DNA from 3 places in the Brevibacillus sp. MS2.2 genome. Region 3 is predicted to be linked to each of the others. Evidence: riboswitches for the same ligand, from Rfam matches in the RefSeq annotation. Region 3 holds a riboswitch; each other region holds the start of a gene.
The links. A riboswitch is a leader RNA that binds a small molecule or an ion and turns the genes downstream of it on or off. The one in region 3 is predicted to bind S-adenosylmethionine.
Positions count from the first base shown of each region.

Region 1 (4,934 bases), on a different contig from region 3:
TGGATGAGCAAGATAACGAAACAAGTCCTCTACATTCCCATTGCTTTTATCCAGCGGCGGGAGTAAGGTAGGAGGAGATAGAGGAGGAACGATGCGAGTATGGCTGATCAATTAACACATTTTAATGAACAAAATCGAGCGCGGATGGTGGACGTGTCTGAAAAGGACGTCACAAAACGGGTGGCTGTAGCCGAGAGCCAAATCAGCATGAAACCCGAAACCCTCGCCCGAATCCGCGAAGGTCGAATCGAAAAGGGCGATGTACTCGCCGTTGCGCAGGTAGCAGGTGTCATGGCTGCCAAAAAGACGTGGGAAATCATCCCGATGTGTCATCCGCTGCCATTGACTGGCATCGACATACAATTTGCTTTTGTAGATGAAACGACGCTTGCGATTACAGGAACCGTGAAGACGACAGGGAAAACAGGCGTCGAGATGGAGGCGTTGACCGCTGTCAGCGTAGCGGCTTTGACGGTGTATGACATGTGCAAAGCCATGGATAAAGAAATGATAATCGGTCCAACCAGTCTGCAATCCAAAACAGGCGGAAAAAGCGGCGATTTCCATCGGGGAGAGAAGTAAGGCATGAGGCAAAAGTGGGAATCCTATCCGAGCAGCATTCGTTTATTGGCGATTGCTGCCGTCATTTTTTCTACCGGAATGGCGTGTATTTGGCCGCTAGTCACGATCTATATTCACAACCATCTCGGAAAGCCGCTGACTGTAGCCGGCTTCTTGTTGCTTTTAAATCAAGGCGCATTCTTGATCGGGAGTATTGTCGGCGGGATGATGTTTGACCGCTGGGGCAAAATGCGCACCATCATTGTCGGTTCCATTGGCGTTATTCTGATATCGATCGGCTTAGGTGTTACGCAAGATTTTACGATTTATGTTGCCTTGCTTCTGCTGAATGGACTTTTTTACGGAACACTTTCTCCTGTGATGAATGCACTGGCCGTAGTGTTATGGCCGGACGGAGGACGGAAAGGAATCAATCTGATTTATGTCTCCCTCAATGTGGGGGTAGCTGCCGGTTCTGCGTTGGGCGGCTTCTTGGCAAGTGTGTCATTTGCCTGGACGTTTTTCGGTAATGCCATTTCGCAAGTGGTCGTTCTCGCCATGTTCATGCTCATTTTGCCGCGTCAGTTAAAAAGGGTGGAACAACAAAGCCAAAACTCGACGACTGGACAAAGCATGCCTGAGCAAGCAACTGGTGATGTGCTGCGACAACCACAGCAAGAGTCAAAGGTGGTATGGGGGGCTTTGCTGCTATTATGCGGGGGGCTATTAATTAGCTGGATTGTCTATGTACAGTGGACGACGGTGCTGTCGACTTACATGCAATCCCTGGGCATTACACTCCGTCAATACAGTCTGTTGTGGACGCTGAATGGCGGCTTGATCCTGTTCGGTCAGCCGTTGATTGCGTGGGTCATTCGACGCTTTGCCCGTACGCTAAAGGCACAAATGCTCTTGGGCGCTTATATTTTTGCCTTGTCGATGCTGATTTTGTCTCAATCAACGGCTTATGCAGGCTTTGTGGCAGGCATGTTCATCATGACGCTGGGAGAAATGCTCGTGTGGCCAGCGGTGCCGGCTGTTGCTGCACAGTTTACGCCAGAGGGACGAGAAGGCTTCATTCAAGGGCTGATTGCAGGGACTGGATCAGCTGGACGGATGCTCGGACCATTGCTTGGCGCATTCATTTTCCAATCGATTCATGCGCAGGGACTATTGTTCGTGATGGCAGGCTTGTCGTTGGTGTCTGTCGCATTCTTTGCCTTCCACACCTCTTTTCAAAAAAGAAGGCATCAAGTACCCGTACAGAATCAAGCATCTTGACACGGTATACGTGCTCAAGTAGTATGATATAGACGAAAAAACAGTATATTCCGTGTGTTTGACTTATTCAGAGAGGTGGAGGGACTGGCCCTATGAAGCCCGGCAGCGGATCTGTTCCATGTGATGGACAGATGCTGTGCCAATTCCAGCAGGATTTTTTTCCTGACAGATAAGGACGTGACCAAGCTGATCTCCCCCTTTTTCTGTATGGAAAAAGGGGGTTTTACTGTATTGGGCCCCAAGAAAGGAATGGAAGAAAGATGCGCATTCAACCCTCCGACATGATTGATCGACTCCCTACCCAGTTTTTTGCGACCCTGGTGGCAAAAGTAAACAAGGTCATTGCGCAAGGCCATGACGTCATTAACCTGGGGCAGGGCAATCCCGATTTGCCGACACCGCCGCACATTATTGAGGAATTACAGGCACAAGCGGCACAACCACTCCATCACAAATATCCGCCTTTTCAGGGACGCGTGGAACTGAAGCAGGCAGTGGCTCATTGGTATAAGCAAGAATTTGATGTGGACCTCGATCCGGAGGAAGAAGTAGCGATATTGTTCGGCAGCAAAACCGGACTCGTAGAGATTTGCCAAGTACTCATGAACGCAGGCGATGTTGCACTGGTTCCAGATCCAGGCTATCCGGATTATTGGTCGGGGGTTGCTGTCGTAAACGGACGGATGGTCATGATGCCGCTGAAGGCGGAAAATGACTTCTTGCCAGACTACAGCCAGCTCTCCCAAGCTGATTTGGATCGAGCGAAACTGATGTTTCTCAACTATCCGAACAATCCGACAGCAGTCAACGCACCACTCGAGTTTTATGAGGAAACGATTCGTTTTGCGCGAAAACATGAAATCGTCGTCTGCCACGACTTCGCCTACGGGGCGATCAGCTATGACGGGAAAAAGCCGGTCAGCTTCATGCAGGTTCCGGGAGCAAAAGAAGTGGGCGTAGAATTCTATACGTTGTCTAAAACGTACAACATGGCAGGCTGGCGTGTTGGTGCCATGGTAGGGAATCGCGAGCTGGTTCGTCTGATCAATCTCATTCAGGACCATTACTTCGTCAGTCTGTTCGGAGCGGTACAGATGGCGGCAGCCAAAGCGATGACGGAGTCGCAGCAGTGCGTTCGCGACCTCGTGGCTGTCTACGAAAGCCGCCGCAATGCCTTGTACTCCAATCTGCATCGGATTGGCTGGCAGGCTCCACCATCACAAGGTTCGTTTTTTGCTTGGCTTCCTGTTCCAAGCGGCTTCACATCCGTGGAGTTCTCTGACCTGCTTTTGGAAAAAGCGCATGTTGTCGTAGCGCCGGGAAATGGCTTTGGTCCGACAGGTGAGGGCTATGTGAGAGCGGCTTTGTTATCCAATGAAGATCGTCTCGCAGAAGCGGTCCAACGGATTGAGCGGTTAGGGTTATTTACGAAAACCAAATAAAAGCGAGTCAAATTGGCCACACTACCATATAAATGGAGTGTGGTTTTTTCTTCTAGAATAAAAATCATTCTCATTATTGACAGATAATGATTTTCATTATACGATGTCATTGTTGTTAATGATAATTAGTCTCAGCGAGAGCGGGAGGGTACCATGCGCTATCAGATTAACGGTTACACGGATATGTATACGGTGATCGCCAACGAGCGGAAAATCGGCGGAGCCATTGAAGCAGGCCAGATTCGCTTGCGGACTGGAGAAGTTTACGCCAATGCTGTTCTCACTCGGTTGGAAATGTCAGGTGCGCATTTTTGCTCGATCGGATTTGTAACAGAAGAAGGCAAAAGACTGATTGTCCATGTGAATGATATCAGCATGATCGCTGATGCTCGTCACGTTAACGTTTGTGAGCTGACGAACGAATGCATGAGAGTGGAGAAGTCCGCAGAGAGACTGAAGCGATTGAAGCGTCTCTGTGAACTGAATGAAGGCAGCTGTACGCCGACCTTCCAGGAAGAGGCGTTACTGTTGGCAAGCGATATTGGTATGGAAGAAGCGTCCGCGCATGTAGACCTCTCTTTCCTCCCACACACAGAGAAACCACGTGTGTTCCGAATTGCCTAGGAAGATATAGCCCATACATATGGACCCCTTTTCGTTTGATACGAAGAGGGGTTTTTTGCATGAAGTGTGTCAAGACTAACGATTGAACAACCGCTCGACATAGTCAAAACCTATCCACTCATAGCTACCAAGGATTGGACTTACGAGAGGGAGAGTGATAAAACAAGGATAAGCAAAATCAAGGGGGAACGGAACATGGAGTACTCATTTTCAAAATCTGTTGAAGCACTATCCTCCTCGGCTGTCCGGGAAATCTTGAAGCTGACCCAAGGCAATCAAGTGCTCTCGCTCGCAGGTGGACTGCCAGCAGAGGATTCTTTTCCAATCGCAGAGATGCGCGAAGCGTTCAACCGCGCATTCGAACAAGGAGCAAAAGCTCTTCAGTACGGATTGACTGATGGTTACTTGCCGCTTCGTGAGTGGATTGCATCCCGCATGAAGCAAAAGCATATGAACGTCGGTTCAGATAATATGATCATCACTACGGGCTCTCAGCAAGCAGTAGACTTGTTGTGCCGTGTATATTTAGACGAAGGCGATGTCGTTCTCGTAGAAAACCCTACTTATTTGGCAGCCGTTCAGTTGTTCCAATTTCGGGGAATCAAAGCGATTCCCGTAGACGGTGATGCCGATGGGATGGATCTGGACGATCTGGCGAAAAAAATAGCCCAGTATCGTCCGAAAATGGTGTACGTCATTCCTACCTTTGCCAATCCGACAGGAAAGGTATGGAGCCTCGAACGCCGTCTCGGATTGCTTCGTCAATGTAAGGCCCAAAACATTCTCATTCTGGAAGACGATCCATATGGAGAGATCCAATTCGATGGGGAAGCACCGTATCGCTCGATTTTCTCACTGGATGAGCATCCGACTGATTCCTGTGTGGTGTACACCAGTACCTTTTCCAAAATTGTCGCGCCAGGCTTGCGTACTGGATGGGCCATTGGAGATACACGCGTGATTCAAATGATGGTGAAGGCGAAGCAAGCTGTTGATTTGCAGTCGAGCACAATTGATCAGTACGCT
Region 1 covers NZ_JABSUZ010000033.1:52,017-56,950, forward strand. The annotation lists gene moaC (cyclic pyranopterin monophosphate synthase MoaC) at 100-582, shown strand; gene HP568_RS23625 (MFS transporter) at 586-1,842, shown strand; SAM riboswitch class I at 1,903-2,018, shown strand; gene HP568_RS23630 (pyridoxal phosphate-dependent aminotransferase) at 2,103-3,284, shown strand; gene HP568_RS23635 (hypothetical protein) at 3,438-3,908, shown strand; gene HP568_RS23640 (aminotransferase-like domain-containing protein) at 4,104-4,934, shown strand, end outside.
Region 1: it holds a riboswitch for S-adenosylmethionine, as region 3 does, so the genes downstream of both, HP568_RS23630 (pyridoxal phosphate-dependent aminotransferase) here and metK (methionine adenosyltransferase) in region 3, are expected to answer to the same signal.

Region 2 (4,934 bases), on a different contig from region 3:
TAGATAGAAAAGGGGGGATGACCGTGATTCAATCGTTTGATCGAGCGATGGCGATTGCAACGGTACTTTCGTCGGATGAACATAGAAAATGGTGGACGATCAATGATTTAGCGAAGGAATGCCAGCTCCCGGTCAGTACCATCTATCGACTGTTGTACACGTTGATGAAGCATGGACTGGTAGAGCAGGATGCTGCGACCAAGCAATATACGTTGGGGATTAAATGGATGGAGTTCGGCTTGCGGGTGCTCGATCGGATCGATTATCGCAAAGTGATCAAGCCGATGATCGAGGAGCTTGCCAGAGAAGTGAACGAAAGTGTTTATTTCAGTCAGCCTAGCGGACTCGAATCTATTGTCGTCGATCGCGTAGACAGTCAGCACAATATCCGCATCTACGACCAGTTGGGCTTGCGGATTCCGATGCATATCGGTGCGGCTAATAAAGTCGTGCTGGCCCACATGCCTGTGGAAGAAGCCAGACAAACCGTAGTGCAGCTCGTGGGTGAAGAGCAGGTGCCTGCTTTTATGGAGAAGCTCCAGGAGATCAGAGCAGCCGGTCATGCGGTCAGTTTTGCGGAGCGGACGGAAAATACGGCGTCCGTCGCAGCACCTGTGATTGATTACACCCAAAAGGTAATCGGGGCATTAAGCATTGGAATTGTCACGTATGATTTGAAGGAAGAACGGCTCCAGTATTTGATTGAACGGGTAAAGGATGTCGCTCACAAAACCTCGCAACGGCTAGGCGGCCTGCCAAAGGCTTGACTGGCCTTTTTTTATTTCGATGAAACCAACCGTGAAGATAGTACGTAGAAAAAAATGTCATTTCTACAAAGGGAGTGTAACAAAGAGTAACGGAAGGGGCTAATCTATTGGAATCAATCCTCGTAGGGCTAGTTACGATTTTGTTTTCCTACATAAATGGGTTTTTAAACATATTGGGATTTCAACCACCTTATCGAAAAGATACGGATAAAGAAGGCAAGATTAGCTTTTCGAAATTGCTCATGGTGGTAACAGCTTTTGTGGCTATTGATCTGATATGGGCGTGGGTTTTTTAATCATCAAACGGCATAAAAAAACTCGATCTTCCCAGACGTCCGGGAAAGAGAGACACCAGGGGGAGACTCCCCCCTGTTGCATCATTATCGATCGAATGGAAAAAGGCACAGTTCCTCTGCAAAACCTGCATGAAGTTACTGTGCCTTATACGGGAGCATAATGGTGAACTTGGTTCCTACTCGTGGTTTGCTTGATACATTGACCGTTCCGCCAATCGCATGAATGACATGATAGGAATACGTCAATCCAAGACCGGTCCCAGTTGTCTTCGTAGAAAAGTAAATCGTTCCGAGGCGGCTGATCTGTCCTGCATCCATACCGATACCGTTATCCTTGATGACCAAAACGGCTTTGTTTCGCTCGATGAGCAAGTCCAGGGAGACTTTTCCGTCCGAAATATCCGAGCACGCCTCGATGGCATTTTTGATGAAATTCACCAACACTTGCTTGAACTCGTCTGGATTGGCCTTGATCGTTACAGGTCTCTCAAAGTCTTGCAGCGTAAGCTCCACGTTATGCATATTGGCAAAGGGGAGCATCACTTCGCGGATGGCATGGAGATGTTCGCTCACATTAATGATCTCATGCCGTTCCTTGAGTGGCTTGGAAATCGCAAGGTACTCGGTCAAAATGGCTTCTGTCCGTTGGATTTCGTCGAGACTGATGCGAATGTATTGATCGACTTTTACCAAATTTTCCGGACGTTCCTGTATTAGTTTCAAGAAGCCTTTGACAGCTGTCAGCGGATTGCGAACCTCGTGTGCAAGCGATGCAGCAACATGGCTCATCGTCTGGATTTTTTCATTTTGCGCGTGGCGAATAAACAGCTCCTTATCCGAAACGCATTTGCTGAAAAGCGACATTAATAACCAGAGGCCGAAAAAGTTTTGAATAGGAATCACTATGGTGTAGTAAACGAGGTGTTGAGTTACATACGTGGGAAAAAAGTAATAAGTAGTCCCTAAAGCAACCGTTGAAAAAATCGCACTCGTCATAAAAAGATACAGTGTTTTCCGATAACTGGCTTTATAGTGTCGATACAAAAAGAGTGACAAGACAAAATTGACTGTAAGGATCAGCATGGCAACCCATGTTCCTTCGCCACCTAGGTAGTACCGATAAACCAAGGCTTCAATCAGAAGGAGCAAGGCAATCTCGATTCCGCCATAAACCAGTCCGAAAAGAATGATGATGTGTCGGATATCAAAAAACATGCCATTCGTGACGCTCGGGGCGAAGGTCATCGCGAGAAACATGCAGGCTGAGCTGGTGATGACAATAAAGGAACGGCTGTAGTTCCTCATTTTGTCACGGTAATAGATGTTGAAAAACACAAACGGGATAATGGCGAAAAACCATTGAAGAATGACTTCTTTTAATAGACTCATGTAGCATCCCCATCGCAAATATTTGCTAGGCTTGTATCAATCTACGATAATTCGACAAGACACAACAAAATCCCTCTTGATGTTACATAAGAAACTGGAATATTTATCAAGAAAATTCTTTCGGTAAACCCAGTTGACAGATAGGTAATTGCCAGATTATATTCTGTATATACTTATACAAACGTTTTGAAAATAGAAACTACTCTTATCAAGAGAAGGCTGAGGGAATGGCCCTATGAAGCCCGGCAACCTAGCACGAGAGAATGCGTTCTTTCGAGCCAAGGTGCTAACTCCAACAGGTAGAATACCTGACAGATAAGAGGCGAGAATCTTGTCGATTTTTGTCCTCTTTCTCTGTGAAAGAGGATTTTTTGCTTTTGTCATCTGTTGTCAAAAAGAAAAAGGGGGAACATTTGTGATGAAAAAGAAACTGGGATTACTGACTTCACTTGTTGTGGCTGCGTCTGTACTCGTGACGGCATGCGGCGGAGGAACAAGCACCGGAACCGGCAGCACGAACCAGCAGGGCGGAGAGAACGCAAAGAGAATCGCATTGATCATGCGCCAAAACGTAGGGACGTTCTCCGCTCAATACATTAATGGCGTGAAGACAGAGGTGGAGAAAAATGGCGGCGAGTTGACTGTATTCAACGCAGATACCGATCTGGCAAAAATGGCGTCCAACCTCGATGCGGCTGTGAATCAAAAGTTTGATGGCATTCTGATCGACCATGGTACGGCAGAAGCGTTGCAGCAGGGCACGCAAAAAGCCGTGGATAGAAAAATCCCGGTCGTTCTGTTTGATACAGACATCAACATTCCAGGCGTGCCAGTAGTGGCGCAGGATGACAACAAATTGGCAGAGCTGAGCCTGGAGAAGCTGGCGGCAGATACAAACGGCAAAGGCAGCATCGTAAAAATTTGGGTAGCTGGCTTTGCGCCGATGGAAAAACGCCAAGTCACGTATGAAGCTTTCCAGAAGAAATACCCGGACATAAAAGAGATTGCGGCATTCGGTTCTGCTACCAACAATACGGCACTCGATACACAAACGCAGATGGAAGCGATCTTGAAAAAGTATCCGAACAAAGGCGACATCACAGCAGTATGGGCGGCTTGGGATGAATTTGCCAAAGGGGCGACACGTGCCATTCAGCAAGCAGGCCGTACGGAAATCAAAGTATACTCCATCGATTTGAGCGATGAGGATCTGCAAATGATCCAGGCGGAAAACTCTCCGTGGACAGCGACGGCAGCGGTAGACCCATCCAATATCGGACGCATTCATGCGCAAACCGTGTTCCAAAAAATCAAAGGCGAGCAAGTACCAGATAACGTGAAGCTGAATCCAGTGCTGGTGAAACAGGAAGACCTGCCGAAGGATAAAAAAGTAACGATGGGCGACCTGTCCCAATATGTACAAGAGTGGGGCAAGTAAGAACCAAATTGGCTTTTCCCGTTGAGCTGTATCCGTCAACGGGATTTTTCCTTATAGAGGTTGGAATACGCAGGTAAACAGGAGGTGTGAAAAATGTCCACATTGCAGATGAAAGGGATGGCGAAGCAGTTTTCTGGGGTTCCTGCTCTGCGATCCGTCGATTTCGAGGTGCGCGCAGGAGAGGTTCACGCTCTCCTCGGTGCCAATGGCGCGGGAAAGAGTACCCTGATGAAAATCCTCACGGGAGCGTATCAGGCAGATGGCGGTACGATCACCATCGATGGACAGGTCGTGACGATCAATTCGCCGCAGGACGCCAAAGCACAGGGCATTCAATGTGTATATCAGGAAGTGGACACCGCCTTGATCCCGTATTTAAGCGTCGCTGAGAATATTTTACTCGATCAACTCGTCCAGGCGAAAACCAAGGGACTGATCAACTGGCAGAGCTTGTACAACGAATCAGAGCAGATTTTAAAAAACTTCGGCTTCTCTATTCCAGTGAGGATGCTCGTTGAAGAATGTACGCTATCAGAAAAGCAATTGATTTTGATTGCACGGGCGACCGTTCAAAAGGCGAAGTACGTCATTTTCGATGAACCGACAGCGCCGTTGAGCACGAAGGAGAGCGAGCGGCTGTTTCAAATCATTGCGCAGTTGAAAAAAGCTGGGGTCGGAATCATTTATATCTCCCACAGGTTGCCGGAAATCTTTGAAATCTGTGATCGGATCACCATTATGCGCGATGGACAGCATGTCGTGACCACAGACACGGCGAAGACCAATATGGACGAAGTGATCGCGAACATGCTGGGCAAAAGCTTTGACGAGGAGTTCCCAAAGCTTGCAGTGCCGATTGGCGAAACGATTTTTGAGGCGTCAGGTGTGGCTGGCGGCAAAGTACACGGAGTCGACTTGCAGGTTCGCGAGGGAGAGATCGTGGGTGTCGTCGGTCTGGTTGGGGCAGGAAAGACTGAGCTCGCCCGATTGCTCTTCGGTGCAGATGAGGCAAAGGCTGGAGCCGTTCGATTGCATGGAACACGT
Region 2 covers NZ_JABSUZ010000043.1:33,050-37,983, forward strand. The annotation lists gene HP568_RS26030 (IclR family transcriptional regulator) at 24-767, shown strand; gene HP568_RS26035 (ATP-binding protein) at 1,199-2,452, opposite strand; SAM riboswitch class I at 2,655-2,774, shown strand; gene HP568_RS26040 (sugar ABC transporter substrate-binding protein) at 2,871-3,890, shown strand; gene HP568_RS26045 (sugar ABC transporter ATP-binding protein) at 3,984-4,934, shown strand, end outside.
Region 2: it holds a riboswitch for S-adenosylmethionine, as region 3 does, so the genes downstream of both, HP568_RS26040 (sugar ABC transporter substrate-binding protein) here and metK (methionine adenosyltransferase) in region 3, are expected to answer to the same signal.

Region 3 (4,934 bases):
GTAGCTTTGGATCGTGGTGCTAAAGTCATTGTGATGTCCTTTAGCAGTATGGCTTACTCCAAATCGTTGGCAGCTGCTGTACAACGCGCGGAGAGAAGTGGAGCCGTTTTGGTTGCAGCAAGTGGTAATGAAAGTAGCCGTGTGGCGTATCCGGCTGCGTATCCAACAGTCGTAGCGGTAGGGGCTGTGAGAAGTAACAATGAAGTCTTGTCTCAGGCAAATACGGGGCCTGAATTGAATATGGTTGCTCCTGGGTTGAATGTATACACAACGAAGCTTGGGGGAAAATACGGCTCGTTTAGTGGTACTTCAGCAGCGGCACCGCAAGTAGCTGGTGCAGCTGCGCTCATTCTCGCTCGGCACCCTAATCTTAGTCCATTTGATGTGAGGCAATTGCTTTATCAAACGGCTACTGACTTGGGGGAGAAAGGATGGGATCGGAAGACTGGATACGGCTTGTTAGATGTCAACAAAGCAGTAAAAACGGCACTTTCTTACGACTTTTTAGAGCCGAATGATTCTTCTTCCAAAGCGAAGGCGTTTCCGATTGAGTCACAAATACGCGGCAATTTGGGTCCAAAAGATACCGTAGATTGGCTGAAGATGGACATTCCTTACGATGGAAAGGTCAGCTTTACGGCTACAGTGACATCGGGTATTTCTTCAGCGATGGCTGCTACCTTTTACCCTGAGAATCGTCAACCGATTACACAGTACTTCGGGAATGGCGATACGATAACAGTCCCGGCCAAGGCAGGAAGAATGAACATCCGCTTAATGCGCAGTGGAGGCGTCAACAACGCTTTTACATACGTGTTGACGAGTAAATTTTCGATCAACCCTGACCGAAATGAACCGAACGATACACAAGAAACGGCAAGACCGCTCGTAGGGAACCAAATTAGTGTGACAGGCAATTTTCATGATGAAGGCGATCAGGATTGGTTCTCCTACTACGTTCGTGAGTACGGGCATTTAGATGTTTCTGTTAGCCCTGACAACAAACGAGTGGATCTGTTGCTGGGTCTTGGTAAACAAGCGCCCGGTCAAAAATCAGTAGTCTGGGATCCTCTGTACGATAATGGGACAAAGGACAATCCGACAGAGCGGGTCAGTAAAGAGGTGTCCCCGGGTAAATATTACATCCGTGTGAGCGAGTATTCGCGGAATGCAGTCAATGGCGAATACCAGCTGGATTTGGGGTACACGCCAGTTAAAAAGGATTTCAATGAGCCGAATGATACCTATCAAAAGGCGTCTCCGTTAAGCGGTGGGACAGTGATGTCAGGAACAATTCCGACAGCAACTGATTCCGACTGGTTCCAATTTACTGTGAATAGCGAATCATATGTGACATTCCGGGCGCCGTATATTCCTGTGGAGAGTGGCTTTCGTTTCGCACTTTACAGCGATCGAAACATGAACTATGCGCTTGCTTCGACGAATGAGGTAGCCGAGCTTTCCAATAGTGGGAATGACATTATCGGGTTGCGCTTGCAGCCAGGAAAATACTATGTACGCCTCAATAGCGGTACTGCATTCAAATATGAATCGTACCGACTCACGGTGACGCAGCAGAAATTGATAGCGGGCTATCGCGATATTTCCGACCACTGGGCACGCTCAGAGATCGTCAGACTTAGCTCTCGCGATATTGTAAATGGATTTAATGATGCGTCGTTCAAGCCGAATCAGGCAGTGACCCGTGCAGAGTTTGCGACGATGCTGCTTAAGTCGATGCGTGCGACCGGTTCCAAGGTAGCGACTACCTACACAGGAAAAACGACCTTCCGAGATATGCCAAAGCGGCACTGGGCGTATCACAACTTAGGTGTAGCCTACCAGTTAGGAATTTTGAAAGGGTACCCGAAGAGTGAAATGAAGCCGGATCAGCCGATATCGCGTGCAGAGATGGCAGTAATGATCGCGCGGGCACGTGATGTTTTGATGTATAACCGCGGTACCTCGAAATATCAGGATGTGCCAGCGAGTCATTGGGCTTCTCCTGCCATTGAAGCTTTGACATCTAGAAACTGGCTCAGTGGGTACGGATCTTCCTTTAAACCGAACGGAAGGGCAACGCGCGCCGAGGTAGTGGTGGTACTTTCCAAAGCCTATCAATTATAAGTAAAATTATTCCTATTGACATCTCTGAAAAAAACAATTATTCTATTATCCGTAATGGATACTCTTATCCAGAGCAGGCGGAGGGACTGGCCCTATGAAGCCCGGCAACCGATCTAGAGCGGTGCTAACCAGCAGAACGGACATCTGTTCTGGCCGATAAGAGGATGAAGGAAGCAAAAAACGCTCAAACCTTTTCCTCCTAAAAATGGAAAAGGTTTTTTATTTGCGTTTACGTAGATAAAATCCTGACTCGGCTACCACACTATTTGTATGAGGTCAAAGGAGGTATTTTCTCATGGCTTTGCAAAAAGGTCGTCGTCTGTTTACATCCGAATCTGTAACTGAAGGACATCCGGATAAAATTTGTGACCAAATTTCCGACTCCATCTTGGATGCGATCCTGTCCAAAGATCCAAACGCTCGCGTAGCTTGCGAAACTTCCGTAACTACTGGTTTGGTTCTCGTAGCAGGTGAAATCACTACAAACACTTATGTGGATATCCAAAAGCTCGTTCGTGAAACCATTCGTGAAATCGGTTATGACCGTGCGAAATTCGGTTTTGACGCTGATACTTGCGGTGTTATTACTGCAATTGGCGAGCAGTCCGCTGACATTGCACTTGGTGTAGACCAAGCATTGGAAGCACGCGAAGGCCAAATGACTGACGCTGAGATTGAAGCAATTGGTGCTGGTGACCAAGGTTTGATGTTTGGTTTTGCATGCAATGAAACACCTGAACTGATGCCACTTCCGATCAGCATGTCCCACCAATTGGCTCGTCGTCTGACGGAAGTACGTAAAAACGGAACACTTGCTTACCTCCGTCCTGACGGAAAAACACAAGTAACTGTTGAGTACGATGGCGACAAACCAGTTCGTATCGATACAATCGTTATTTCTACCCAACATGCTCCTGAAACAACACTGGAGCAAATCAAGCAAGATCTGGTAGAACACGTAATCAAACCAGTTGTTCCAGCTGAACTGTTGGACGCTGAAACCAAATACTTCATCAACCCAACTGGCCGTTTCGTAATTGGCGGACCACAAGGGGATGCTGGCTTGACTGGCCGCAAAATCATCGTAGATACTTACGGCGGTTATGCTCGTCATGGCGGCGGTGCGTTCTCCGGTAAAGATCCGACAAAAGTTGACCGTTCCGGTGCTTACGCAGCTCGTTATGTAGCGAAAAACATCGTGGCTGCTGGCCTCGCAGACAAATGCGAAGTACAAGTTGCTTACGCGATTGGTGTAGCACAACCAGTTTCCATCGCAGTTGATACATTCGGTACAGGTACCATTTCCGAAGAAGCTCTGGTGAAATTGGTTCGCAAACACTTCGACCTGCGTCCTGCTGGTATCATCAAGCAGCTCGACCTGCGTCGTCCTATCTACAAACAAACAGCTGCATATGGCCACTTCGGACGCAATGACCTGAATGTTCCTTGGGAGCAAACAGACAAAGCAGAAGTTCTGAAGCAAGAGGCTGCTCAACTGTAATATTGCTGAATGACATAAAAAGAGCCTGGTATTGCTACTGGGCTCTTTTTCGTTTTAGGAGCAAAGTCATCCAATTATTGGGTCGATTGTTGCACAGGAATTTGTAGGACTGTGTCGAATCTCCTAGTGAGGAAGTAGAGGAGGGGTTTTTTTGCCGAACAGAAGGCTCTTCCTGATCGTGTTTCTTACTTTTTTGTTTTTTGCAGTGGCTATTGGGTTGTTAGGCGAATCTTTTCTGGAAAAAAAGAATAAACAAGAAGTGCAACCTTTTCCCCAAGTGGATACGTCTATAAGCATAAGTGAGACAAAAAATGCTGAGCCAAACGTCACACCAATTGAAGAAGCAGCGGTTCAAACGAAAAAGTGGTATAACAATCAGGTTGTGGTTTTGACGTACCATCATGTTACGGATCAATCGAATCAGCGGTATGTCATAGCTCCTGACCAATTTGCCCGACACATGAAATTTTTGCATGATAACGACCTGAATCCGATTTCGTTGGATGAGTTCCTGCGATTTATGGAGACGGGTACCTTACCGACTGAGAATGCTGTTTTGATTACGTTTGACGATGGGTATGAGAGTTATTACAAAGAAGCATTTCCGATCTTACGTACATACGGCTACCCTTCAGTGAACTTCGCAATTGCGGGGCGCTTAAGAGATGTAGCCGACCGAAAACGGGAGAATATGACGCCACCACTTACGCGTCAACAGGTTAACGAAATGATTCATACGGGACTGGTTATGATCGGGTCCCACACGTACAGTCTGCATGAAGAGGAAGAACGAAATGAGTGGGGCGATCTTGGCCCAGAAACAGCTCCGGTCTATCTGAAAGACTTGCAGCGTTTAGAGGACGAGAAAGAGTACAGGGACCGCCTCTATGTGGATTTCAGTATATCTCGCGTCAGCTTAAGCGAATGGATGAAGCAAGAGATCAAAGTCATCTCGTTGCCGTTTGGATTCACAAGTCCAATCGTACTGGAGACAGCACGTCAAGCTGGCTACCGCTATGTGTTTACATCCAATCGTGGATTCGTAAAACAGGGAACAGATCCGTTTGCCATTCCACGCAATGACATGGGACTGCGAGATGTAGAAGAAGAGCACCTCCAACAGTTGTTCACGAAGGCTAAAAATGAGTTTGAAGGAGAGCAATCATGAACAAAGCGATAGACATCAGCGTGCTGGACGGGGTGATCAAACGAACGATTGAAACCGTAGAAACGAGTAAAACCCAAATATTTGATATAGCAGAAAACGCCAGACAGCATGGCAACTCATTGAAGTTCGATTTACATG
Region 3 covers NZ_JABSUZ010000025.1:79,931-84,864, reverse strand. The annotation lists gene HP568_RS20735 (S8 family peptidase) at 1-2,127, shown strand, start outside; SAM riboswitch class I at 2,189-2,290, shown strand; gene metK (methionine adenosyltransferase) at 2,423-3,628, shown strand; gene HP568_RS20725 (polysaccharide deacetylase family protein) at 3,780-4,796, shown strand; gene HP568_RS20720 (sensor histidine kinase) at 4,793-4,934, shown strand, end outside.